Regions from separate parts of the Brucella cytisi genome, predicted to be linked through region 2. Evidence: riboswitches for the same ligand, from Rfam matches in the RefSeq annotation. Region 2 holds a riboswitch; the other holds the start of a gene.

Region 1 (7,114 bases), on a different contig from region 2:
ATGCAAATCTCCTGAGTGGTTATTGGTCAAAGCGACAGATTCATCGCGCAAGAAATAGGCTGTCCGTGCAGCCTTCGCAAGCTCCGCACTCGTTTATCGCTGTTTGCGGTAATTGCGCGGAGGTTTCTGCTTTTGCCGCGAAAATGAGCGGTTCATGCTGCGTGTATCGGTAAAGCCGCTCGCAACAGCCACTTCCAGAAGGGACAGACCTGTTTCCGACAAAAGTTCTTTTGCTTTCTTGACCCGAAGCTCTTCGCGAACCTCGAATGCCGTTCGCTCAAGGGCGAGTTTGAAACCACGCTCCATCTGGCGGACAGAAATCCCCAATCGCCGTGCGACGTCGATCATCGGCACCGGATCTTCCAGCGTTTCCTCAAAAATACGGATCGCCTTGCGGATCATTGGCGAGCGCACACCGTTGAAACTCAGGGCTGGCTGTTCGGAACGCACGAGCTCATAGGGGATCATGAGGATAGATGCGCTCTTGCGCGCCAGTTCCTCGGAAATCTCGTTCTGTATGATTGAAAGCGCCAGCGAGGCAGTACCAAGGCCGCCAGCACAGGTGAAATGTCTTCCGCTACGATGAAATAGACTGGTCGTATCGGCTGTATAACCGTCGAAAAGCTCCAGAAAATCGTCGCGATGAAACCAACTGACGCAACAATTGCGATCTGGCAAGAGATTGGCTTCCGCCAGCAGGAAGGCTGCAGTACACAGGCCAACCACCGTCTTGCCGCGTCGGTCCGCGCGCTTGATGAGGTCGATCAGTGTCTGCTGCCTTGGCCGATACTGTGCAAGCAGCCCGCCGACAACGGCAACATAATCACAATCGTCAAGTTCACCGATAGGAGCAGTTGGCTCGATGACCATGCCGGAACTAGAGGTTACCGGATCTCCTGACAGCGTGCAGATTTTCCAGGCACAGCGTATCTGACGGCTCTTGTCACGATCATCTGCTGCCAGGCGAAAAGGATCGAGGAAAAGGCTCAGCGCACTCAGTGTAAAACCCGGCAGCGCAACAATGCCGACCGATAGCCTGCGCTGTGGAGCATCCGTTGCCACTTGACGCTTCCCGTCCTGATCCCGTTCGATTCCAGTTACCACTTAGGTCAGTCTCCTCCATCTTTAATTATATCTGCTTGGAGGAGGCTGATATAGTCAACGAAAATGCTTGGAAAGCTTCAACTGCTGCGCCTGATAGTTGGAGCCAAGGTCGACACCGTAAAGCGCAGATGGGCGATGCAGCATGTGTTCGTAAACCAAACGCCCGACGATCTGCCCGTGCTCCAGAATAAACGGAACCTCATGACTGCGAACTTCCAGAACAGCGCGGCTGCCGGTTCCACCCGCAGCGCTATGTCCGAAACCCGGATCAAAGAAGCCTGCGTAGTGAACGCGGAATTCGCCAACCAGCGGATCGAAAGGCGTCATTTCCGCCGCATAAAGCGGGGGAACATGCACGGCCTCGCGTGAGACGAGAATATAGAATTCATCCGGATCCAACACGAGTTCACGCGCGCCACGATCATAGATCGGTTCCCAAAAATCGAGAACGTCGTGCGCCGCACGTTTGTCGACGTCGACAACCGCCGTGTGATGCTTACCGCGATAGCCGATCAGCCGGTCAGGACCACCCGAAAGATCAACCGAAAGGGCGATGCCGCCGCCGGAGATATTCGGCATCTCGGCTGCAACCAGTGTTTCGGCATCATGCAGTGCAGCGAGTTCAGCCTCGTCAAGCTGGGCACGCCCCTTGCGGAAACGTATCTGCGACAGGCGCGATCCCGTGCGCACAACAATCGGGAATGTGCGCGGGCTGACTTCCAAATAAAGCGGGCCATTATATCCCGCAGGCACCTTGTCGAATTCCTGTGCCCCGTCAGCAATAACGCGGGTGAAGATATCGAGGCGCCCTGTTGAGCTCTTCGGATTTGCCGATGCCGATAGGTCCGGCGACAGCGCCAGGCGTTCGAGGAGCGGAACGATATAAACGCAGCCGGTCTCAAGAACTGCCCCTGCGGTCAGGTCGATCTCGTGCAGTTTCAGTCGTTCCAGCTTTTCCATGACCGGTGTACCGGGCCCCGGCATGAAGGAGGCGCGGACACGATAAGCTTTTGCGCCAAGCCTGAGATCAAGGCTTGCAGGCTGTATCTGATCCGGATCAAGAGGGCGTGGAGACGCCAGCAAACCGCTTTCAAACAGCGCGGAAATATCCGCATCCGCCAGAATTCCAGCATCATTGTGCATCATTAACCCGATACTCCGTAGCCTAAGCATTGCTTGACAAAGACCATTGACCGCTAGCGGGCAGAATGCCAACCCTTCCGGCAGCTAGAAACCGGGTTTTCCGCAGGAATTCAAGCATTAACACGGCGTGCGGGATGCGCTTTTCCTGAAATGAGGTGGTTTCGGCATTGACGGTTCTGCTCAACAGGCATAATGGAAATGTGTTCCGTGGTGATTTGGCCGGCCGGCTTGCAGCCACGTTAAAGAATTCGCTAAAAAGGGCCGCGGTTCGTTACCGGCCTTTTGCGTTTTCGCAAGGCCGGTTTTTTATTGGCCGCCGAGGCCCGTTTAACCTGCCCCGGCCGACCAGCTTTCGACAGGTTGGAAAAATGACGACTGAGAATACCCGCAAGTTTCGCCCTGCAACTGAGCTCGTGCATGCCGGATCGCTGCGCTCCGGATTTGCTGAAATGTCGGAAGCAATGTTTCTGACACAGGGTTTCCTTTACCCGAATGCCGAAGCCGCCGAAGCGCGCTTCAAGGGTGAGGATCCGGGTTTCATCTATTCACGTTATGCTAATCCAACTACTGACATGTTCGAAAAGCGCATGTGCGCGCTGGAAGGTGCCGCAGAAGCACGTGCAACCGCTTCCGGTATGGCGGCAGTGGCAGCTGCGATCCTGTGCCAGGTGCAGGCCGGCGATCACGTGATTTCCGCTCGCGCCGTTTTCGGCTCTTGTCGCTACATCGTTGAGACGATCTTGCCGAAATATGGCGTCGAAATCTCGATCATCGACGGCTCCGATATTGAGAACTGGAAAGCTGCTGTTCGCCCGAACACCAAGGTCATGTTCCTTGAAAGCCCATCCAATCCGACGCTCGAAATTATCGACATTGCTGCCGTCGCGCAGGTCGCAAACGAAGCAGGCGCCAAACTCATCGTCGATAACGTCTTCGCCACACCGCTTTTCCAGAAGCCACTGGAGCTCGGTGCGCATATCGTTGTTTATTCTGCAACAAAACACATTGACGGTCAGGGACGCTGCCTTGGCGGCGTAGTTCTCTCTGACCGTGAATGGGTTGAAAACACCCTGCAGGACTATTTCCGTCATACGGGTCCGGGCCTAAGCCCGTTCAATGCGTGGATCATGCTGAAGGGCCTTGAAACATTGGCCGTACGTGTACGCCAGCAGACGTTATCAGCGGCCGCTGTTGCTGACTTCCTCGCAGACAAACAGGGCGTGAAGCGCGTGATCTATCCGGGACGGGCCGACCACCCCCAGGCCGACATTATCGCCAAACAGATGACGGGTGGCTCGACCCTCATTGCACTGGAGCTGGAAGGCGGCAAGGAGGCAGCGTTCAAGTTCCAGAATGCGTTGCAGGTCTTCAGCATCTCCAACAATCTGGGTGATGCAAAAAGCCTTATTACTCATCCAGCAACCACGACGCACAAGAACCTTAGCGACGAGGCGAAAGCTGAACTCGGTATCTCGGACGGCCTTCTCCGAATCTCGCTCGGCCTTGAGGATACCGACGACCTCATGGACGACGTGGAAGCAGCCCTCAAGATCGCTCGCTAGGCCGCTATATCTCGATACTGTGGCTTTTAGGCTTCAAACAGAAGCACAAACAATGCAATTGCCGGAACATTTCGGCAATTGCCGCATATTTGCCGCTCCGAATTGTTGACCTCCTCCGCAACTTTAGCGATAGGTGGGTTAAAAGCGGCGTCCTAGAACCGGCGAACCGTTCAATAAACAAGCACCATTGCGATCCGGCTTCGCCATATTGCAGGGTGCCGAGGCCGATGTGAATGTAGGGCGGGTGCACATGTATAGAGCGGTAACGCAAGGGATCGAAGTTTCGGTCGAACCTTTCTATCTGGAAGACCAGTCCGAGCCCGACGAAAACCGTTATGTATGGGGTTATCGTATAACGATTGCCAATAACTCCACGCAAACTGTGCAGCTCCGCTCACGTTACTGGCAAATTACTGATGCGAATGGATACGTCGAGGAAGTGCGCGGGCCAGGTGTGGTCGGCGAGCAGCCAACTCTCGAACCAGGTGACTCTTTTCAATATTCATCAGGATGCCCGTTGACCACCACGTCAGGCGTCATGGTCGGACGCTATCAGATGCAAGGCGACGGCGGCAGCTTGTTCGAGGTTGATATTCCCGCCTTCTCGCTTGACATGCCGGACCTGCGACCTACACTGAATTGAGGCGTTTCTCACCTTATTTCCCGACGGATAGCATATGAGCAGAACATACAGAAACATTCTGTTCATTGGCATTTTTTGTCTGTACTGGATCACGCTCTCCCCTTTCATTGATCTGCGCAATCCGGATGTTCTTCTCGCTCAGGAAGCGGGAAATGCGATGCAACAGGTGCTTTCGCTGCTGCTCACCGCGCTTAGCCTCGCGGTTCTCTGGCAGAACCGTAATCTGGTTGGTACGGTGTTGTTTCCGTATTTTGTTATACTGCTGGGATGGCAATTCATAACGGTAATCCTTTCCACCCAACCTGATCTCTCTTTTCGTCGCTATATTTTCAGTGTCACAGTCATTATTACCGCTTTAGCCTGGCTCCTTCTGCCAGAGGACGAAAACCATTTCATCCGGCTCATCAAGCCGCTTTCTCTGTTCGTGTTGGGACTGGCCTATTTCGGCGTGATCTTCTTGCCAGCCGTCTCCATCCACAATCTGGCGGAGGTGTTGGAGTTGACGAATGCCGGCTCGTGGCGCGGACATTTCGCCCATAAGAACATCGCCGGGCCAGCAATGGTGGTGTTGAGCTGCTACGGCATGTATCTTTGGCGGTCAAAAGCCCGGCTCAGCGGGACGCTAATCACCATATTTGCGCTTTTTTTTCTGTACAGAACAAATAACAAGACCTCTATCGGCCTGGTAGTACTGGCCTTCACCCTCGCATATTGCCTAGTGCGAACGCGAAGCCTCGCCGTGAAAGCGCTGATGGTTTATGTCCCTCTTCTGATCATGGCTTATCTGACGTTGGGAACTGTCCTTTTTCCTTCAGCCAAAAGCCTCGTCGAAAGCTTCGCCTCCGATCCCACCTTCACCGGCCGCACCGAGATATGGAAATTCGCCATCAGGCAACTTACGGAACATCCGCTGGTAGGCTATGGCTACGATGCTTTCTGGGGCACCTCGCGGCTGGTGAATGGTGGATACGACATTGAAACATGGGCGGCCCGCGCAGGCCACGCACATAACGCCTATCTTAATATAACGATTACGACGGGTTTCATTGGCTTGGCTGCACTGATCTGGTGGATCGGGGTCTGCCCACTCCTCGATTTCCACCGCGCACAACGATCAGGTAACTCCTCCAGCCTGGCGCTCATGTATCTTCAGATCTGGTTGTTCATAATGTTCTACGCCAATCTAGAGACCCCGTTCTTCGTCGCGCGTGGACCAGTCTGGTTCAGCGTGCTTACAGCGGTCATGGGTTTGCGGCTGCATGCCTGCACCGTGCATAAAAAGTCTGCAACTACAGTAAGACCGACCCATCAGCGGAAACCAAATCTCGCATGATTAAAGCGCATCCCGAAAAGGATGAAACCACTTTCGGGATACCTTGATTCAAAGAGATTCTTCGACATGTCGGCAAAGTAAAATCGCGAACAGCGAATTAAAAACAAGCGCCAAACCCAGCGCTCGTTTTTAACTCCTATAGACGTTCAAGCAAAAAATATGTCGTCGGTCCAGGTGATGCAGACAGGGAGGAAACATTGTTCCAGAGCTGTGCACCTATTGGAGAAGTTCCGTCTCCAGATACAACTTGTGGCTGCACTGTCCCGTCGAGATTGATAGGAGAAATTCTCCATGGGCGATCAGTTGGAATTGAGAATTGCACCCACTCGACTTTGATTTCGACAGGTAGCGCCCCATAATTTGAGACGATCTTCTGTTCCATATCGGAAAAAGTCATGCCGGTATTTCGGGCATTCGTAGCCATGATAATTAAAAGTTTGCCGCTTTGTGCCACGGCTTGTCCGTCAAGCGACGAGACCGCGAACAAGCTCGCGCCGGAAGCACTCCAGACAGTCATCTGATCGAGAGAAATGGGCTGGTTAACCGATGCAAAGGCTACGGCCTCCGTATGTTGTGTAACAATTCTCATCTGCTTCGCAGCTGCGTCGAGGCTGATCTCTCCAGTATCGCTAGCATAGATACCGGAAGTCGCCGTGCTCGGATTTCCAGCTTCCAGCACGGCGTTGTTACGTAGGAACGTGATCGCCGCCGCTTGGGAATTTATCTGACGGGGCGAGCCAACCAATACGGCTCCGGGTGCTTGTGCAGCATCTCCTTGTGCGAAACCCGTCATCAAAGACATGATGGTAACAGCGTCCGGCTCCTGTGTGTCCAATCCAACCAGATTACTGACATCCTGTATTTGCGCCACGACCTGATGAGCCGCCTTTGCGACATCCCCGCGCCGAAACAGCAGTGCCGACAGGGTTTCACCCGCACGGGCAACGGGATCGAGCGCAGTTCTATAGGGGCGGATATATTGTTCGTTGAAGTCGCTACCGCCATAATCAAGGATCAACGCTCCATTGCTGTGGCGGCAAAGCACATCCCATCCTTGAAGCGCGGCGTAGGAAGGCATCGCCAGACCAGCCTCATACCGAAACTGGTTCCAGAACATATGGTCGTATTCTGTCACCACAAATGGCTTGCCCAAAACGCGCGCGGAGGCCGCAAGACGGAAATATTCCGCCGCATTGGCGAGCGAACTCTCCTGCTGTATCTGACCACCTGGCGATACATTGCCAATCCAGTCGTGATAGGTGTTCATCGCAACGGCTGACTGATTGCCACGCGTCAGGGCCGGTTGGATACCTGTCCAATTGTTGTAGG
Region 2 (7,114 bases):
TCAATCTTCTCGATTACCTTCGCTCTCACAGCACCACTGGCATTCGTTCTAACAACGCGCTTCGAACGGAAAGCCGTCCTCGTCTTCGCCTTGGGCGTTTTCATCGCAAGCAATATCATCGCGAGCATTAGCCCCAATTATGCTGTCCTGTTTATCGCGCGCATCGGCATGGCCTCCGCAAGTGCCGTCGTCTGCCTGATTGCCACCATGCTGGCGACAGAGCTGGTTAGTCCCGCAATGCGCGGACGCGCCATCGGGATCATATTCATGGGTATAAGCGGATCGATGGTGGCCGGTGTCCCCACGGGAATGATTGTCAACGATTGGCTGGGCTGGCGTGCGGTCTTCCTGTGCCTGGCACTGGCGGCAGCTTTGGTGCTGCTCCTGTCGTTGCTTTCCCTGCCTCGTGCAGGACGAAGCCTGCGTGGCTTGCCACCTTATATGCCGCACCTGAAATCCTTCCGGCTGGTATCAGCACAATTGGTTTCCATCCTGATGATCGGCGGTCATTTCGTCTTGTTCGCCTATCTGTCACCCTATCTTCTGGAGGCTGTCCACATCTCTTCACAGAAAGTCATCTGGGCGATGGTGGCGTTCGGCGTGGCCGGAATGACAGGCGGTTATCTCGGCGGACTGCTCGTCGACAAGCTTTCACCAAGGTTGGCTATCGAGCTGACGCCACTTCTCTATCTGACTGCGTTAGCAACGATACCGCTTGCAACAGGGTCCAGCACTATTTTCGGCGCGGTACTGATGATCTGGGCTTGTATAAGTTGGATGATATCTCCGGTCGTTCAGAGCTTTCTCATCACGACCGATCCCGCAACGGCAGATGCCGGTGTCGGGATCAATCTATCTGCCATGCACATAGGCGTAGCGCTTGGCACGGCCACGGGCGGACTTGCTTTACGGCACTGGAACTTGCAAGCCCTGCCGTGGATCGGATGCATTCTGGTCGCGCTTTCCTTACTGTGTGCCCTTAACGCTTCCCGATATTTTGCAGGTTGTAAGGCGTCGATTGATACATCTCGTTGATCCAGTTTCCAAACAGAAGATGTGCGTGGCTGCGCCAGCGGTTTTCCGGCTGGCGCGTCGCGTCATCTCCGGGGAAATAGTTGGCTGGAACCTTTGTTTCAGGCTGAGCCTGAATGTCGCGGAAATACTCATCGGCAAGCGACGTTGTGTCGTACTCCACGTGATTGAACATATGCAGCGCGCGATGACGTGGATCGTCCAGCAGGCAAAGGCCCGTTTCCGGACTATCGACCAAAACCTTCAGCTCACTCTCGGCTGGAATGTCGCTCTTGCGCACTTCGGTCCAACGTGAAACCGGGATTTTGAAATCATCCGAAAAGCCACGAAGGTAGGGAGACGACGGCGCAAGGTTGCGCTGGCTATAGACGCCTGACGCCTTGCCCGGCAGCTCGTACTTGCCCATGCCGTGGAAATGATGGACGGCAGCCTGTGCGGCCCAACATATATTCAGTGACCGGTGCACATGGGTCTGCGTCCAATCGAAGACACGCTGCATCTCATCCCAATAGGTGACTTCCTCGAACTCGAGGCGTTCGACCGGAGCACCGGTGATGACAAAACCGTCAAAGCGTTGGTCCCGCACCTCTTCCCACGGCTGGTAGAACGACAACATGTGATCGGCAGGCGTATGGCGCGCCACATGGTTGGTGATACGAACAAGAGTTAGCTCGACCTGCAGCGGTGTCGCGCCAAGCAGACGCGCAATTTGCGTCTCTGTCGTGACCTTGTTCGGCATCAGATTGAGAAGGCCGATCTTCAGCGGACGAATATCCTGACGAATGGCATCTGCTTCGCGCATGACCATGACGCCCTCGGCCTGGAGAACACTGGTTGCTGGCAGATCGTCAGGAATTTTAATCGGCATGTCGCGTCGGTCCCTAGTTTATGTTGGGGGAGGACGCGAGTGGCTTTATCCGTATATTTGCCGGTTTGGCCACATCCTCTCTTTACAGAGAGTACCACCTTGCCCGGAGAGGCAGGTTGGCGTTGGGCGTCTCCCCAACTCTTGATGTGATGTCACTTCTACTCAAACTCTTTCGGGGTGGCAATAGGGTTTAAGTGTCGCCTTAAAGTGTATGAGAAATTTCCATTTCTTTTGCCGATCAGTTTATGAATGTTGCACTCAGCGACTTACAAAATTTGGAATGAACGTCCTTCAAATTTTTTCTAAGGCGGCTTTCAACGCGCTTACACGCTGAGCTGATGTCCGAAATGATTGTTCTGCGGCAAAACCGAAAGCGATAGCACGAGAATCCTTCTCTTCGACCGGGACACGGCATGAAGCATGAATCTCTGTCGCGCCCGTTGCCTCCACGATCCGTCTCGCATTCTCCGCGTTGACGCCGCTGCCGGGCATGATGCGGATTCGGCCACCAGCCAACTCAGCCAGCACCCGCAGATTATCCAACCCCTTTTCCGCAGTTTGTGACAGACCAGACGTCAGAATGCGCTCGAAGTCGAGTGCAATTGCTTGCTGTACGGCAATCTCCATATTCGGAACGAGATCGAATGCGCGATGAAGCGTCGTTCCAAGGCCTTTTGCTTCTGCAACCAGTCTTTCCAACATGGCGACATCAAGAGAACCGTCGCTCAGCGAAGCTCCAATGACAACACCGGCCAAACCGGCATTTCTGGCATTACGAATATCCGACACCATGATGGCTTCATCTTCTGTCGAAAAGCAGAAATTGCCCGCGCGCGGTCTGATCATTGCGTAAACCGGGATTGGCGCTTTCGAGGCAAGCTCCATCAATCCCAGCGAAGGCGTCAAACCACCAAGCTCAAGCGCAGAACAGAGCTCGATACGATCCACACCACCTTCTATTGCCGACCGCAACCCTTCGGCGCTATCTACGCAGACTTCAAGTAACACGCTCACGTCTGATGCCCCAATATTGCGGCCCCAACCAAACCGCCATCACTGCCGAATACACCCGGAACGACCAATGGCTGGTTCATTTTCCGCAAAATTCTGGCCCTGACGGCCGTATCAAGTGCGGAGATCAATTCGGAAGCAGTAGCAAGTCCACCACCAACCGGAATAATCGACGTGCCTGTTATGTTGACGACGGCTGCAAGCGGATCGGCAACCAGCTGGAGATAAGCGGTAATCGTCCGTCTCGCCTCCGGTCTGTCTTCCAGCCATTCCTGCAGGACCGCATGGCTACTCGCATCTATACCGTTCAAAAACTGGTGCAGTTTTTCGATCCCGCGCGCGCCGCCAATCGTATCGACGCAACCGCTCTGACCGCAGCCACAATCGAAGCGAGGAACCGACACTGTTTGTCCGTCTATTTCTACACATGTGTTGAGGATCGGGCCATGCCCCCATTCGCCAGTCAAACCGGCTTTACCGCGAACCAATCGACCGTCGATAACAAGTCCGCCGCCAACACCTGTGCCCAGCACTGCGCAAAAAACTATGTCGTGCCCCTTACCAGCCCCTTCGATAGCTTCTGCAAGGGCCAGACAATCAGCATCATTGGCGGCGATTACCTGTCGCTCCAATCGCTCGCCGAGTTCAAGACTTAATCTGTGATCGGTGATGCAAGGAATGTTCGCCGAGAAAGCGGAACTTGTTACTGGATCAACCAATCCAGCGATGGAAAGTGCAAGTGGCCCCGCCTCATCCGATGCGTGGGTTCGAAGCGCAGTTTCCAATGCGCTCCCGAACCCATCCCAACTTTTTGCAGGGGTCGGCAACTTTTCAAGAAGTTCGATGTGTCCCGGACGTGCCGAGCGGGCCAGCCGAATGAAGGACCCGCCAACATCCGCGGCAAAAACAGTACCTGCCTGCCGAGACTGACGCATCCTTCTGTCGTGCATGATCGATCTTCCGCCGATACGTTTCGATGGTCCAACCAATCATCGCAAATGTATCGGCAGTCAATCACAAGACGCAATTATCCTACGGTTTTGGCTCCACGAGCGAGATGTTCACACCTTGCGGATCCTTGCATTGAACAACCCATTCGCCGTTCGGCACTTCCATCGGCTCTTGCAAAACCGCTCCGCCGAGAGACTTGACCCGGCTGGCAGCATTCTTCACGCCATCGACCATGAAGTAGAAACCCCAGCCAACCGGAGTGCCGGGAGGTGCGGTCATGATACCGCCGTGATCGGCGCCATCGACACTGAACACCTTGTAATTGCCCATAGGCCCCATGTCGAAATTGCGTGAGAGCTTCCAGCCGAAAACTTTCTCATAGAACGAAAATACCGTCTCGCAGTTTTGAGCATACAGTTCATGCCAACCCGGATGCCCCGGTTTGCGCGAACCGAAGTCAGCCGGTGGCGGCATGTCGTCTTTCGGTTCAAAAAGTGCAAAGATACCACCTTGCGGGTCCGAAACGATCGCAAACCGTCCAATGTCCGGGATATCCTGCGCTGCTCTGAGCACCTTGCCACCTTCAGCTTCAACCTTTTTGGCATATTCGTCTGCATTTGCGACACCGACATAACCGATCCAGCCGGGTTCGCCTCCGCAATCTTCCTTTGACATATCCGCCATCGACATCATGCCTGCAATCATGCATCCGGGCACTTCGAACAATGTATATTTCATGCCGGGAACCCCGGCATCTTTCGCTGTCCAGCCGACAACTTTTGTATAAAAATCCTGTGCGTTGTCAGCATCTGTTGTCATAAGTTCATACCAGACGAACGGAGAAGAGCCGTTTTTCATTGAAAGTACTCCCTTGGATTTATTTCACGGTTGAATGATCAGCCGCAGCAGCTGTGCTTGGAAGCCTGTGCTTCATACTCATCATGCCGTTTGACGAAATGCATCGTGCCATTTTCATTCCGACCCTTGGGGGCTCGGTCGAGGATCATCAAAGTGCCTATCCACTCCTCGATGCCTCGGGCATAACTGGAATAGGTGTGATAGATGGCACCGCTGTCGTCCTTGTAGAAAGCGCTCATGCCGGGCAGCTCATCAAAAGCATCTTCAGCAGCCAGCTTGTCGAAATTGTAGAAAACGCGGTTATTCTCGAGCTCATCCTTCGTAAAGGAGACGTGGTAATCGAAATTAAAATCACTGCCTTCTGACGAAATCCATGGAAAATGCCAACCCATCCGCCTTTGGTAAGCTTGCAGCTTTGCCAGCGGTCCGCGCGAAACGGCAATTAGCGTGACGTCGTGATTGTTGAGATGTGTCACGGCGCCATCAAGATTGTCAGCAAGGAACGAACATCCTGTGCAACCTTGATCCCAGTCGGGTCCGAACATGAAATGGTAGACCAGCAACTGGCTACGCCCGTCGAACAGTTCGGAAAGCGACTTCCGACCCGAAGGCGTATCGAATGCATAATCCTTATCAACCTTCACCCATGGCAGTGCCTGCCGCTCACGATTGACCTTGTCGCGCAGATGAGTGGCTTCTTTTTCACTTGCCAGAAGCGCACGGCGCGCCTCAAGCCAAACTTCTCGGGATACAACCTCATTCATGGTGCAAGCCCTCCTCCGGCTTTTGCTCCCTGTCTATGCCCAGATATCAATGTTCCCGCTTGACGATTTACATTGATATCAATATTAATAAATCATGTCAAATAGCCTCGATGTACCTTTTGAAACAACACTTCTGGTTCGTGATACCTGCCTTTGCTTGCATGTTCAGCGCGCCGCACGTGCGCTCGCCCGCCGCTTTGACGACGCTCTGCGTCCAGTTGGGCTGACCAACGGTCAATTCTCGCTGATGATGTCGCTCAATCGCCCATCACCGCCGCCAATGAAGCCGGTGGCAGAACTGTTGGCCATGGATCAGACGACTTTGACCGCAGCGTTGAAGCCATTGCAACGGCAAGGTTGGGTGGAGATCGTTATCAACCCGAAGGACAGGCGCGAGCGTTTATTGCAACTCACGCCTGAGGGAAAAGCAGCTCTTGCTGCAGCGGTGCCGATATGGAAGGCTACACATGCGGATATCGAGAAGCAGCTCATAAGCGGCAACGGTGATGACGTCCGCCGCGACTTGCTGGTTCTGTCGTCAGTTTAATGGCTGAAGGGGTGCTTTTCGCGCCCCTGCCCAACAACTTATTTGTTTTTCTTCTTTGGCTTGAATTCCTTGTTGTAAACCTCTTCCGCCATACGCCGGAGCGAACGCCCGATAGCGGCATATTCATACTCATTGAGGTTCGCCAGCGAGATACGCCCTGCAGGCTGCAAAGTACCGAAGCCAGTGCCCGGAAGCAAAACAATGCCGGTTTCATCTGCGATACGGAAAAGCAATTCTGTTGGAGAGATATTCTTCTTCACCCAGGCCGCGAAATCATCGCCATAGAGGCGGCGAACGATATCTTCCAGATCGAGCAGCGTATAATAATCGACTTCATTCTCGTCGGACTGTGGTTCCAGCCCAAGCTCGCGGTAAAGCGCCGCTTCACGGTGACGGATCAACTTCTTGAGTTCGGCCTTGTAGGAATCCTTTTCGTCCATCAGACCGAAAAGCGAGAACAGAACCATCTGCACTTGCTGCGGCGTTGATAGCCCTGCCGTGTGGTTAAGCGCGACAGTGCGGCTGTCGGCAACAAGCCTGTCAATAAACTTCAGTTTTGAGACATCCGGCGTTAGTGAGGAATAGCGCTCATTCATTTCCTTCTTCGCCGAAGACGGGAGGTTCTTGAGCTTTTCATCCAGAAGATTGTCCTTCTGCATGGCGACAACACCAAGACGCCAGCCGGTTGCTCCGAAGTACTTGGAAAAAGAATAGACGAGCATTGTATTGTAAGGGCAGATCGCAAAGAGCGACTTAAAGTCATCTGCAAAAGTGCCGTAGACGTCATCCGTCAAGATCATGAGATCGGGACGCTTTTCCTTGACGATCCGCGCGATTTGCTCAAGGCCGCGTTGATCCATCTTGACCGACGGCGGGTTGCTCGGATTGATCAGGAAGAAGACCTTGACCGACTTGTCGAGCAGCTTGTTCAGCTCCGCTTCGGGATATTGCCAGCCCTGATGCGGGTCGGCATTGATGTGCACTTCTTTCAACCGATAATTGTTCAGTTCCGGTATTTCGATGTAGGGCGTGAAAGCTGGCATACCGATGGCGACTGTATCGCCTTCATCAAGTATCTTGTTC

Evidence for each region. Region 2 has a riboswitch for S-adenosylmethionine ahead of metA (homoserine O-acetyltransferase MetA). Riboswitches for the same ligand answer to the same signal wherever they lie in the genome.
Region 1: another riboswitch for S-adenosylmethionine. It lies ahead of AAE521_RS05780 (O-succinylhomoserine sulfhydrylase); the one in region 2 lies ahead of metA (homoserine O-acetyltransferase MetA).

What each region holds. Positions count from the first base shown of each region.
Region 1 is NZ_JBCAUP010000004.1:243,511-250,624, forward strand. It holds gene AAE521_RS05765 (DUF6460 domain-containing protein) at 1-2, opposite strand, end outside; gene AAE521_RS05770 (GlxA family transcriptional regulator) at 94-1,104, opposite strand; gene AAE521_RS05775 (2'-deoxycytidine 5'-triphosphate deaminase) at 1,159-2,250, opposite strand; SAM riboswitch at 2,445-2,524, shown strand; gene AAE521_RS05780 (O-succinylhomoserine sulfhydrylase) at 2,616-3,809, shown strand; gene apaG (Co2+/Mg2+ efflux protein ApaG) at 4,060-4,452, shown strand; gene AAE521_RS05790 (O-antigen ligase family protein) at 4,487-5,785, shown strand; gene AAE521_RS05795 (glycoside hydrolase) at 5,922-7,114, opposite strand, start outside.
Region 2 is NZ_JBCAUP010000010.1:11,952-19,065, forward strand. It holds gene AAE521_RS10500 (MFS transporter) at 1-1,035, shown strand, start outside; gene metA (homoserine O-acetyltransferase MetA) at 980-1,900, opposite strand; SAM-I-IV-variant riboswitch at 1,944-2,053, opposite strand; gene AAE521_RS10510 (copper homeostasis protein CutC) at 2,192-2,914, opposite strand; gene AAE521_RS10515 (ROK family protein) at 2,911-3,861, opposite strand; gene AAE521_RS10520 (VOC family protein) at 3,944-4,720, opposite strand; gene AAE521_RS10525 (DUF899 domain-containing protein) at 4,759-5,484, opposite strand; gene AAE521_RS10530 (MarR family winged helix-turn-helix transcriptional regulator) at 5,579-6,031, shown strand; gene AAE521_RS10535 (bifunctional aspartate transaminase/aspartate 4-decarboxylase) at 6,070-7,114, opposite strand, start outside.